DNA from 2 places in the Rhizobium sp. BR 314 genome. Region 2 is predicted to be linked to the other one. Evidence: riboswitches for the same ligand, from Rfam matches in the RefSeq annotation. Region 2 holds a riboswitch; the other holds the start of a gene.
What was found. Region 2 has a riboswitch for thiamine pyrophosphate ahead of thiM (hydroxyethylthiazole kinase). Riboswitches for the same ligand answer to the same signal wherever they lie in the genome.
Positions count from the first base shown of each region.

Region 1: linked by a shared signal. The riboswitch ahead of thiC (phosphomethylpyrimidine synthase ThiC) and the one ahead of thiM (hydroxyethylthiazole kinase) in region 2 are both predicted to bind thiamine pyrophosphate.

Region 1 is NZ_JARWLA010000072.1:593-6,577, forward strand. It holds partial or broken gene QD461_RS35495 (porin) at 1-184, opposite strand, end outside; TPP riboswitch at 792-903, shown strand; gene thiC (phosphomethylpyrimidine synthase ThiC) at 995-2,821, shown strand; gene thiO (glycine oxidase ThiO) at 2,823-3,803, shown strand; gene thiS (sulfur carrier protein ThiS) at 3,794-3,991, shown strand; gene QD461_RS35515 (thiazole synthase) at 3,995-4,768, shown strand; gene QD461_RS35520 (thiamine phosphate synthase) at 4,765-5,379, shown strand; gene QD461_RS35525 (hypothetical protein) at 5,537-5,890, shown strand.
Region 2 is NZ_JARWLA010000034.1:60,705-66,689, forward strand. It holds gene QD461_RS29310 (sigma-54-dependent transcriptional regulator) at 1-1,136, shown strand, start outside; gene yghU (glutathione-dependent disulfide-bond oxidoreductase) at 1,210-2,085, opposite strand; gene QD461_RS29320 (DUF1127 domain-containing protein) at 2,579-2,725, opposite strand; TPP riboswitch at 2,961-3,057, shown strand; gene thiM (hydroxyethylthiazole kinase) at 3,104-3,907, shown strand; gene thiE (thiamine phosphate synthase) at 3,904-4,539, shown strand; gene thiD (bifunctional hydroxymethylpyrimidine kinase/phosphomethylpyrimidine kinase) at 4,536-5,357, shown strand; gene QD461_RS29340 (3-oxoacyl-ACP reductase) at 5,354-5,985, shown strand, end outside.

The DNA of each region.
Region 1 (5,985 bases), on a different contig from region 2:
TACCGCCGATCTTGAGGCAGGTTTCGGTGCCCGGAATGAAGAAGTAACCTGCACCATATGCGTCGCAGATGCGAACGTATTCCAGCGGCTCTGGCTCAGCGGCAACGATGGCGTCAGCCGCATGGGCACCGGATACTGCTGCCAGCGCGGCAGCGGAGCCGAGAAGAAGGCTCTTGATGTTCATTATAAACTCCTGGTTTTAATTCGCATTTCGAACTTACCGCGAGTGCAAAGCTGCAACACCACCTCAAAATTCGGTTCGGTCGAAACGCGACAGGCAGCCCGGCAGATACGCACATAATGTTGGCTTGAGTCCCCTCTAACCTCCATACTTGACCCCGCAGCAAAGGCCTTGAAATGCCTCTACCGATCCGGTCGATCAATCGACCGCAAGACAACTTGTGTCCTGCATCTGAGTTACAAACAGTCCGTATGTTTGTCAATTATGTGAAACCAAGCCTAGCATTAGTCTTGGATGCTGTTGCCTAAATGCAACTCCTGCCTGAGAGGCGTCGACAGTTCACCATTCATGGAAATGATGTGGCCCTATGTCGGAGGAGCGGACGGAACGCCCGCCCCGCATATGCCCGCGGGTTCAACTGGCCCAGACGCACGGCATGCCGATCCGCGACCGTTAATGGGGCCGCCCTATCGGCGAGCGCGGCCGGAGCAGGAAGGCAGCCCCCTTGCCCTCAACAATGCCACCACGAAGAATCAGTGGCTTTGGTCAAACGTGACCCATGACAACCCTAGCAGGGTTGACAGAAACGGAAGAGACGGCTTAGCCTTCCATCATTCACCAGGGGGGTCCCGGCAAGGGGCTGAGATACTGCTAGCGTGCGCAGTGACCCGTTGAACCTGATCCAGTTCATACTGGCGTAGGGACGGTGCGAGCGCTTGAAGGCTTCGGATTCCCGCTTGGATTCCATGCCGGCGTCTTTTCATCATTCCGGCTGATGACTGGGTCTCCAACCGCAACTTGGAGCCTCAAACCATGACCATTGCCGCAAAGAACATCACCCCAACCGTTACCACTGGCCCATTGCCGGCGTCACGCAAGATCTACATTCCCGGCGATATCCATAGCGACATCCGCGTGCCGATGCGCGAGATCAGCGTCCATCCGACAGCCGGCGAGCCGCCGGTCGTCGTCTATGATTCATCGGGTCCTTACACGATCGCAGGTGCCGATATCCGCATCGAACAGGGCCTGCCTCAGCTGCGCCGCGACTGGGTGCTCGCCCGAGGCGATGTCGAAGCCTATGAGGGCCGGCATGTCCGCCCGGAGGACAACGGCTTCGTCAGCGGCGACAGATTGACGCCGGAGTTTCCCGGGCAGCGGCAAGCTTTGCGGGCCAAGGATGGCAAGGCCGTGACCCAGCTTGCCTATGCGCGAGCCGGTATCATCACGCCGGAGATGGAATTCATCGCCATCCGCGAAAATCTCGGCCGCAAGGCGAAGGCCGAAGCCCTGATTCGCGACGGCGAAAGCTTCGGAGCCCATATTCCCGACCATGTAACGCCGGAATTCGTCCGCCAGGAAGTCGCCGCCGGGCGTGCGATCATCCCGGCTAACATCAATCATCCCGAAAGCGAGCCGATGATCATCGGCCGGAACTTCCTGGTGAAGATCAACGCCAACATAGGCAATTCCGCCGTCACATCCTCTATGGCGGAAGAGGTCGAGAAAATGGTCTGGGCCGCCCGCTGGGGCGCAGATACGGTGATGGATCTGTCGACCGGGCGCAACATTCACAACATCCGCGAATGGATCATCCGCAACTCGCCGCTGCCGATCGGCACAGTGCCGCTCTATCAGGCGCTGGAAAAGGTCGGCGGCATTGCTGAAGATCTGACCTGGGAGGTCTATCGTGACACGCTGATCGAGCAGGCCGAACAGGGCGTCGATTATTTCACCATTCATGCCGGCGTGCGCCTGCATTACATTCCGTTGACCGTCAATCGCGTTACCGGCATCGTCTCGCGCGGTGGCTCGATCATGGCCAAGTGGTGTCTCCATCACCATCGCGAGAGCTTCCTCTACGAGCATTTCGCCGAAATCTGCGACATCTGCCGCGCCTATGACGTCTCCTTCTCGCTCGGCGACGGCTTGCGCCCGGGCTCGATCGCCGACGCCAACGACGCAGCGCAATTCGCTGAGCTAGAGACACTGGGCGAGTTGACCAAGATCGCCTGGGCAAAGGATTGCCAGGTGATGATCGAAGGCCCGGGCCATGTGCCGATGCACAAGATCAAGGAGAACATGGACAAGCAGCTGGCCGTCTGCGGTGAAGCGCCCTTCTACACGCTCGGGCCGCTGACCACCGACATCGCGCCGGGCTACGACCACATCACCTCTGGTATCGGTGCGGCGATGATCGGCTGGTTCGGCACCGCTATGCTCTGCTATGTCACGCCGAAGGAGCACCTTGGCCTGCCCGACCGCAACGATGTCAAGACCGGTGTCATCACCTATAAGATCGCCGCCCATGCCGCCGATCTCGCCAAGGGCCATCCGGCGGCGCAAGTGCGTGACGACGCACTGTCGCGCGCGCGCTTCGAGTTCCGCTGGGAAGACCAGTTCAACCTGTCGCTTGACCCCGACACCGCCCGCAGCTTCCACGACGAGACCCTGCCGAAGGAAGCGCATAAGGTCGCGCATTTCTGCTCGATGTGCGGCCCCAAATTCTGTTCCATGCGCATTTCACACGACATTCGTGCCGAGGCGCAGAAGGAAGGACTGGATGCGATGGCGGCCAAATACCGCGATGGCGGCGATCTCTACATGCCGGTCGACACGTCGGCCCGTCCGGCCGAATGAGATGCGTGTGCTCATCAAAGGGGCCGGCGTTGCCGGCCTCACGGTCGCCCACGAACTTTCCATTCGCGGGGCAGATGTAACCGTTCTGGATCCATGCGCGAACTTCGATCAAGCGGCCTCGTGGCTCGCTGGCGGCATGCTGGCGCCCTGGTGCGAACGGGAAAACGCCGATGAGGCCGTGCTCAAGCGCGGCCTTGATGCCGCCGACCGATGGGGGGAGATTCTACCTGGCGAAGTCGTGCGCAACGGAACCCTGGTCGTCGCGTCGACACGCGATCAGAACGAGCTGAAGCGGTTCGCCGCGCGCACCACCTGTTATCGCTGGGTCGACGAGAATGAAATCGCGGTTCTCGAACCCGCCCTTGCCGGGCGCTTCAGGAACGGACTGTTCTTTGCGGAGGAAGCCCATCTCGATCCTCGCCGCGTGCTGCCTGGTTTGAAAGCACGGCTTCTGGCACATGGTGTTGCTTTTGTTGCAGCGGATGTTTGCGAGGATGATTTCCCTGAGATCATCGATTGCACAGGGGCTTCCCGAATCGGACACACTTGTGACCTGCGTGGCGTTCGCGGCGAGATGCTGTATCTCCACACGGAAGAGATCACGCTCGCCCGGCCCATCCGCCTGCTGCATCCGCGCGTTCCGGTCTATATCGTCCCCCGCGACAACGGGCTTTTCATGGTCGGAGCCACCATGATCGAAACGGACTTCGACGGGCCGATCACGGCACGATCGCTGATGGAACTGTTGAATGCGGCCTATGCACTGCATCCGGCCTTCGCCGAGGCCACCCTGGTCGAAACCGGTGCCGGCATCCGCCCTGCCTTTCCCGACAATTTTCCGCGCGTGACCCGAGAAGGCAAAACCACAAGCCTCAACGGCCTTTACCGCCATGGTTTCTTATTGGCGCCGGCAATGGCGGTCGACGTTGTGGATCTTGTCTTTCCCGAGGTGTCAGATCAGAGGAGCCCCAGATGCGCCTGATTATCAATGGCGAGACCCAGACCATCGCCGTCACCACACTTTCACAGCTACTTGCAGCGCTCGACTACGAGGGCGACTGGCTCGCAACGGCGGTCAATGGCGATCTCATCCACCGGGAGGATCGCGACGACCATGCGCTGAACGACAATGACAGGATCGAAATCCTCACTCCGATGCAAGGGGGCTGAACCATGCTCGACCTTTACGGCGTCAAAGTCGCATCACGCCTTCTTCTCGGCACCGCGCGCTATCCTTCACCGTCGGTTCTCGCCGAGGCAGTCAAGCGATCCGCGACGGAGATCGTCACGGTGTCGCTACGGCGCGAGGCGGCAGGCGGACGCAGCGGCGGCGCATTCTTCGAGATGATCCGTCAACTCGGCGTTCGCGTTTTGCCCAACACCGCCGGATGCCACGGCGTCTCGGAAGCGGTACTGACGGCAAAGATGGCCCGCGAGGTATTCCAGACCAACTGGATCAAGCTCGAGGTGATCGGCAATCACGACACGCTGCAGCCGGATGTCTTTGGATTGGTCGAGGCGGCGCGGATTTTGACAAGCGAAGGCTTTGAGGTCTTCCCCTATACGACGGACGATCTGGTCGTGGCCGAACGACTGATGGAAGCCGGATGCAAGGTCCTCATGCCTTGGTGTGCGCCAATCGGTACCGCGGCAGGGCCGCTCAATCCGTCCGCTCTTCGCTCGATGCGGGCGCATTTTCCCGAAATGCCGTTGATTGTAGACGCCGGCATCGGCCGGCCCTCGCATGCGGCATCCGTCATGGAACTGGGCTTCGATGCGGTGCTGTTGAACACCGCCGTCGCCGGAGCACGCGATCCGGGCATCATGGCAGAAGCGTTTGCCGGGGCCATCGATGCCGGAAGACAGGCCTTCAATGCGGGCCTGCTGGAGCCGCGCGACATGGCCGTGCCATCAACGCCGGTCATCGGAAAGGCGGTGTTTGCATGAGGCTCGATCCATTTTATCTGATCGTCGATAGTGCGGCATGGATCGAGAGGCTGGTGCCGCTCGGCGTCAAGCTTGTGCAATTGCGTATCAAGGGTCGCCCACTTTCGGAAATCCGAGCGGATATCCGCAGGGCAAAGGCCATCTGCGCGACCAACGGATGCCAATTGGTCGTCAATGACTATTGGCAATTGGCTATAGAGGAAGGCTGCGATTTCCTCCATCTCGGCCAGGAGGATCTGGCGGTGGCAGATCTTGGCGCCATTCGCAAAGCAGGGTTGAAGCTCGGGCTTTCGACCCATGACGGCGCCGAGCTGCAAACAGCGCTCGCAGCCGACCCCGACTACATCGCCCTCGGGCCGATCTACCCCACCATTTTGAAAGCCATGCCTTGGGCAGCCCAAGGTCTCGAACGCATCGGCGAGTGGAAAGCCATTGCCGGCAATATTCCGCTTGTCGCGATCGGTGGCCTGACCGTGGAGCGGATCCCTGGGGTATTCGAGAACGGCGCCGACTGCGCTGCCGTCGTGACCGATATCACGCGCAATCCCAATCCCGAATCGCGGACACTGGAATGGCTGAAATCGACACGCAGGCACGATTCGGTTGGCTGACCCATTGCGGAATCGCCTCCAAAACGGCAGAGTTTTCAGGCACTTGCGCCGATGAACGGCCCATTCATAGAATATTCAGCTGAACATAATCATGCTCTAGACGTTGAATAGATAGCTCGCGTATTCGCTGAGCACGACGACTGCTTTGGAGGTAGTCATGATAAAGAAAAAGATTCTCACGGTTTTGCTGGCCGCAACGGTGGTCGGCGGCGCGCTGGCTCCCGCAAGCTACGCACAGGCGCAGTATTATGACGGTCGCGCACCCTATCGCGGCGACTGGCGTGGACATGACGACTGGCGCCGCCATCATCGTCACAACAATGGCGCGGCAATCGCAGGCGGCCTAGCTGCTGGCCTCATCGGCGGCCTTATCGTCGGCGGCGCCCTTTCCAACCGGGGTCCGGTCTACGAAGTCGCCCCCCCGCAGCCGAGATGCTGGTTTGAGAGCCAACCGGTTCAAAATCAGTATGATGACGGCTATCACTACGAGCGCGTACGCGTCTGCAACTAAGCGGCCGATGAGCTGTCTGCCCTCGCAGATGCCAGATCTGATAAAGAATTTTGATTTGCCGGTGGTCTGACCGCCGGCAATATCTATGTTTGGCG
Region 2 (5,985 bases):
TGATGACAGGTCATGGCGACATTCCGATGGCGGTGCAGGCAATCCAGGACGGCGCGTATGATTTCATCGCCAAGCCTTTTGCGACTGACCGGCTGGTGCAAAGCGTGCGGCGTGCCGCCGAGAAGCGGCGGCTGGTGCTTGAAAACCGTTCGCTTCGCCTCGCAGCGGAACAAGCGCAGGATGATCTGCCGCTGATCGGCCAGACGCCGGCCATGGAGCGGCTGCGGCATACTTTGCGGCAGATCGCCGATACCGATGTCGATGTACTAGTCACCGGAGAAACAGGAAGCGGCAAGGAAGTGGTGGCAAGCCTGCTGCATCGCTGGAGCCGCCGTGCAAAGGGCAATTTCGTCGCATTGAATTGCGGCGCCCTCCCCGAGACCGTCATTGAAAGTGAGCTCTTCGGCCACGAGCCCGGCGCATTCACAGGCGCGCAGAAGAAGCGGGTCGGCCGCATCGAGCATGCAAGCGCGGGCACCCTTTTTCTCGACGAAATCGAGAGCATGCCGCCGTCGATCCAGGTACAGATGCTGCGCGTTCTGGAAATGCGCGAGGTGACGCCGCTCGGCACGAACGAGGTTCGGCCCGTCGATCTGCGCGTGGTGGCAGCAGCGAAGGTGGATCTGGGCGATCCCGCCCAACGCGGCGATTTTCGCGAAGATCTCTATTATCGCCTGAACGTCGTTACGCTCTCGATCCCGCCGCTTCGCGAACGGCGCGCCGATATACCACTGCTGTTCAGCTATTTTGCGAAGCGTGCCGCCAGCCGCTTCAAGCGCGAAATGCCGGAAATGTCCAGCTCCGTACATCGCCATTTGCAGCAGCATGACTGGCCGGGAAACGTGCGCGAACTCTCGCACTTCGCAGAGCGCCTGGTGCTCGGCCTCGAGACGGCGGCGATGCAAAAAACCCGCGACACGCCCAGCTTCGACGGAACACTGCCGTTGCCCGCTCGGATCGAGCGCTATGAAGCGGAACTCATCCGAGAGACCCTATCGCAGAATAATGGCGATGTCCGGCGCACCATCGAGGCCCTCGGCATTCCCCGCAAGACCTTCTACGACAAGCTGCAACGCCACGGTATCGTCCGCGGCGAATTCGCCGGATCGGAGGGGAGTGATCGCCGGGGGGCGTGAACCGGCCCTCCCAAACGAAAACTCGCGGCCTTTCAGCCGCGAGCATCTCTAGACCATGGCAAGGCGGCCAGCGTCATACGACCGCTTCGATCTTGTCCTGCGTCTTGGTTTCAAAATCGCTGGCGTCATGGCGCTCGCGCAGTTGCTCGGACGGATCGCCCGACAAGCGGTTGACCATGCGGCCGCGCTTAACTGCCGGGCGCGAATAAATCAGATCGGCCCAGCGCTGCACGTTCTTATAGTCCTGCACCTGCAGGAATTCGCCAGCACCATACTGCCACCCCTTGGCAAGGCCGCCGTACCAAGGCCAGATAGCAATATCGGCAATCGTGTATTCGCTGCCCGCAATATATTCGCTTTCCGCCAGGCGACGATCGAGCACATCGAGCTCGCGCTTCACTTCCATCGCGAAACGATCGATCGCATATTCGATCTTCGTCGGTGCGTAGGCATAGAAATGGCCAAAGCCACCACCGAGATAAGGCGCGCTGCCCATCTGCCAGAATAGCCAAGACAGGCACTCCGCGCGGGCGGGCTGTTCCGTCGGCAGGAAAGCGCCGAATTTTTCGGCGAGATAGGTCAGGATCGAGCCGGATTCGAAAACGCGAATCGGCTTGTGGCCGCTGCGGTCGAGCAAGGCCGGGATCTTCGAATTGGGATTGACATCGACAAAGCCGCTGCCGAACTGGTCGCCATCGCCGATCTTGATCAGCCAGGCATCATATTCTGCGCCGCTATGGCCGAGCGCCAGCAACTCCTCAAGCATGATGGTGACCTTGACGCCATTCGGCGTACCCAGCGAGTAAAGTTGCAGAGGATGGCGGCCGACGGGCAGTTCCTTCTCATGAGTGGGCCCTGCGATCGGACGATTGATGTTGGCGAACTGGCCGCCATTGGCTTTGTTCCAGGTCCAGATCTTCGGCGGCGTGTATTCGGCGGAACCGGTCATAAGCATCCTCCTTTTGGGGTGAATCAGATTTGGGAGCGATCTTCGATGTAGCGCGCTATCCCTGTCGCACATAGGCACGCCCGTTCATTTTTGCGAGAGCCGCCGCACTGCTTTTCTAATGCTCCTGGTTGAAACGAAAAAAGCCTGCCGCGGGAGGAGGTGCGGCAGGCTTTCGTCAATGGTTGAACAGCGCTCGGGAGGAGGAGAGGCGCTGTTCGAGCAGACGACCTTGGGAGGAGGAGTAGGTGTCTGCCAAGCGAAGGATGCGGGAGGAGATGCATCACTTCGATGACCCAAACATAGCAGACTTTTGCTCAGTTGATAGGCATTTCTTTGCAGGACAGCTATGCGCCATGCGAAAACCGGAGCACTCCACTGGAGCATTTTTCGGCGGAAGACGCCATTGGATTCCCATGCTGACAAAACAAAAGCGCCTGCTCGGGAGGAAGCAGGCGCCTACAAAATGCAGCTTGTAACCTAGCCGTGAGGGCTGTTAACCGGCGATGGCTGCACGGGCAACATTGCGGATTTCGCCGCGCTCGATACCCAGATCATGCAGTTCGCGTGTGGTCATACGGCCCAGTTCAGCGACCGTCTGACGGTACTTGCGCCAGTTATTGAAAGAGCGTGCTACGTTCATGATGATCCCCTTTCCTTGGGCATTCGAAGCTGAGCTGCCGTGCTTGGCGCTTCGTTCGCTTCGATGAGAAATATATAGCTCAAGCTCCTCGCTTTTTGCAGAGCCAAGGCGTCACTGCACCCATGCGTCGGATGCATGGATCATCGAGACATCCAACAACCTCATTCCGATCGATCCGTGATGGCCATCGCGATTTGCTGATGACAGGGCAGCCATTGTCTGCGACAAGGGAAGGATTGAGAGACAGGGGCGTCCGCTGTATGGCGGGCTGAGAAGTACCCTTTGAACCTGAACCAGATCATGCTGGCGGAGGGAGTCGCTCGGGGCTTTGCAACATGCTCGTGCCCCCATGCGCCTCGCCCGCCTGAAAGGGGCGATATGCAAGACCAAGTCAATCTCGGCGCATTGCTCGACGCCATGCGCGGTAACCCGCCGCTGGTGCAATGCATCACCAATTTCGTGGCAATGAATATCGCCGCCAACGTGATGCTTGCGGCCGGCGCCTCGCCCGCCATGGTGCATGCGGAAGAAGAAGCCGGCGAATTCGCCGCCATATCCGGAGCTCTGACGGTCAACATCGGCACGCTTTCGCCCGGCTGGCTCGCGGGCATGCTTGCGGCTGTACGATCGGCAAATCACGCCGGCAAGCCTTGGGTTCTCGATCCGGTCGCACACTATGCAACGGCGTTCCGTCGTAAGGCGGTCGCGCAATTGCTGGAGCTGCGGCCGACGATCATTCGCGGCAACGCCTCTGAAATCATAGCTCTCACCGGTGGCAATAGCCGCGGCCAGGGTGTCGACAGCCGCGATCCCGTCGAAATGGCAGAGGATTCGGCGAGGCAACTCGCCAGCCGGCATGGATGCGTCGTTGCAGTGACAGGTGCGACCGATTTCGTAACCGATGGCCACAAGGCGCAACGGGTAGAAGGCGGGTCGCCATTGATGCCCCGGATTACCGCACTCGGCTGCTCGCTGACCTGCCTTGTCGGAGCTTTCGCCGCGACCGCACCCGGCAACCCGTTCGATGCGACGGTCGCAGCCCTCGCTGTCTTTGCCGTTGCGGGAGAACAAGCCGGAGCGGCAGCCGATGGTCCTGGCTCCTTCTCCTGGCGCTTTCTCGACGTGCTGGCCACTCTCGACGCAGAGACGCTCACCGCCAAAGCAAGGGTCGTATTAGCGTGAAAAGCTTCGATCTCTCGCTTTACCTCGTTCTCGACCCGGTACTCTGCGCCGACATCGGCATGATCGAAACCGCACGCGCTGCCGTTGCCGGTGGTGCAACGATCGTCCAGCTGCGCGACAAACACGCCTCGACCACGACCATGATCGAGACGGGGCTCGTCCTCAAACAGGTGCTCGCCGGAAGCGGCGCGCGCCTCATCGTCAACGATGATGTCGAGGCAGCCATCGCAATTGGCGCGGACGGCCTGCATATCGGGCAGGAGGATCTGAACGCCCACGACGCCCGCCGCATGATCGGCCCGGACATGATCCTCGGCCTCTCTGTGGAGACTGAGGCGCTCGCTTCGGCTATCGATGCCAAGATCGTCGACTATGCAGGCGTCGGCCCCGTCTTTGCGACGCCGACCAAGCCGGATCACAAGCAGCCGATCGGCTTTGATGGCCTCACCCGTATTATTGGGCTGTGCCCGGTTCCAACGGTCGCCATCGGCGGGCTGAAAGCCGAGCATGCGGCCGATGCGCTGGCGGCCGGCGCAGATGGATTGGCAGTGGTTTCAGCGATCTGCGGCAAGCCAGATCCCATGGCTGCAACAACTTTTATCGCCAATGCTATCAAGGAGGCGCGCAAATGACCCGCAATGTCCTGTCCATCGCCGGGTCGGATCCCTCGGGCGGCGCGGGTATCCAGGCCGACCTTAAGACCTTTTCGGCTCTCGGCGTTTATGGAATGGCTGCGCTGACAGCGTTGACGGCTCAGAACACGCAGGGCGTTTCCGGTGTTCATCCGGTACCTCCGACATTCGTCGGTGCTCAGATCGAGGCGATTTTCGCCGACATAGGCGTGGATGCGGTCAAGATCGGCATGATTGCGAATGCGGCGATCGCGGAGGTCGTCGCCGACGTGCTGAAGCGGCATCGCGATGTTCCGGTCGTGCTCGATCCCGTTATGATCGCCAAGGGCGGTGCAGCTCTTCTCGCGGCCGACGCCGTCGACGTTCTGAGCCGTCGGCTGCTGCCACTGGCGACGGTCGTGACGCCGAACCTGCCGGAAGCTGCCGCGTTGCTGCATGAGGCCGAAGCAAAGAGCCGGGAGGATATGGCGCGCCAGGCGCTCGCGCTCTCAACGCTCGGCCCGGCCGCCGTGCTCGTCAAGGGCGGCCATCTCGACGGCGACGAGAGCCCCGACGTGCTGGCAAGCGCCGGAACCATCACCTGGTTCGAGGCCAACCGGTTGCCAACGAAGAACACGCATGGAACCGGATGCACCCTTTCCAGTGCGATCGCTGCCGAGATCGCCAAGGGCTTGCCGCTTCCGCAAGCCATTGCCTCGGCCAAGGACTACCTCGCCCAGGCGGTCGCCGCTGCGGGCCAGCTTTCGGTCGGCAGCGGCCACGGCCCCGTGCAGCATTTCCATGCGCTATGGGCAGACAATGAAGGAGTAAGGAAATGAGCCTGCCAATCAAGGACCAGATCGTCATCGTCTCAGGCGCGGGGCGCGGTCTCGGCGCCGCAATCGCCACGGCCTTCGCCCGCGAAGGCGCCAGAGTTGCGATCAACTATCGAGCGAGCCGCCAACAGGCAGAAGCCCTTGCCGAGAAAATTGGCAGCGGCGCAAAAGCCTTTCAGGCGGATATGCGCAGCCTTGCCGAAACGGAGCGGCTCGTGGAAAAGGTGACGGCTCATTTCGGTGCGCCGACGACGGTGGTGCACAACGCCCTTGCCGATTTCAGCTTCAACGGCGACGCACGATCGAAACTGGACGCCTTAAGCTGGGCCGAGATGGTAATGCAGCTCGAGACGGCACTGCAGGGCGCTCTCAACCTCATCCAGGCGGCGCGGCCGGCGATGGAGCGCGCGACGTTTGGCCGGGTTGTGACGATCGGCACGAACCTCTTCCAGAACCCGGTCGTACCTTATCACGACTATACTGCGGCAAAGGCCGCATTGCTGTCGCTGACGCGAACGGCTGCAGCCGAACTCGGGCCACTTGGCATTACGGTCAACATGGTCTCGGGCGGGCTGCTGCGCACGACGGATGCCAGCAGTGCCACCCCGGAAGCAGTCTTTGACATCATCGC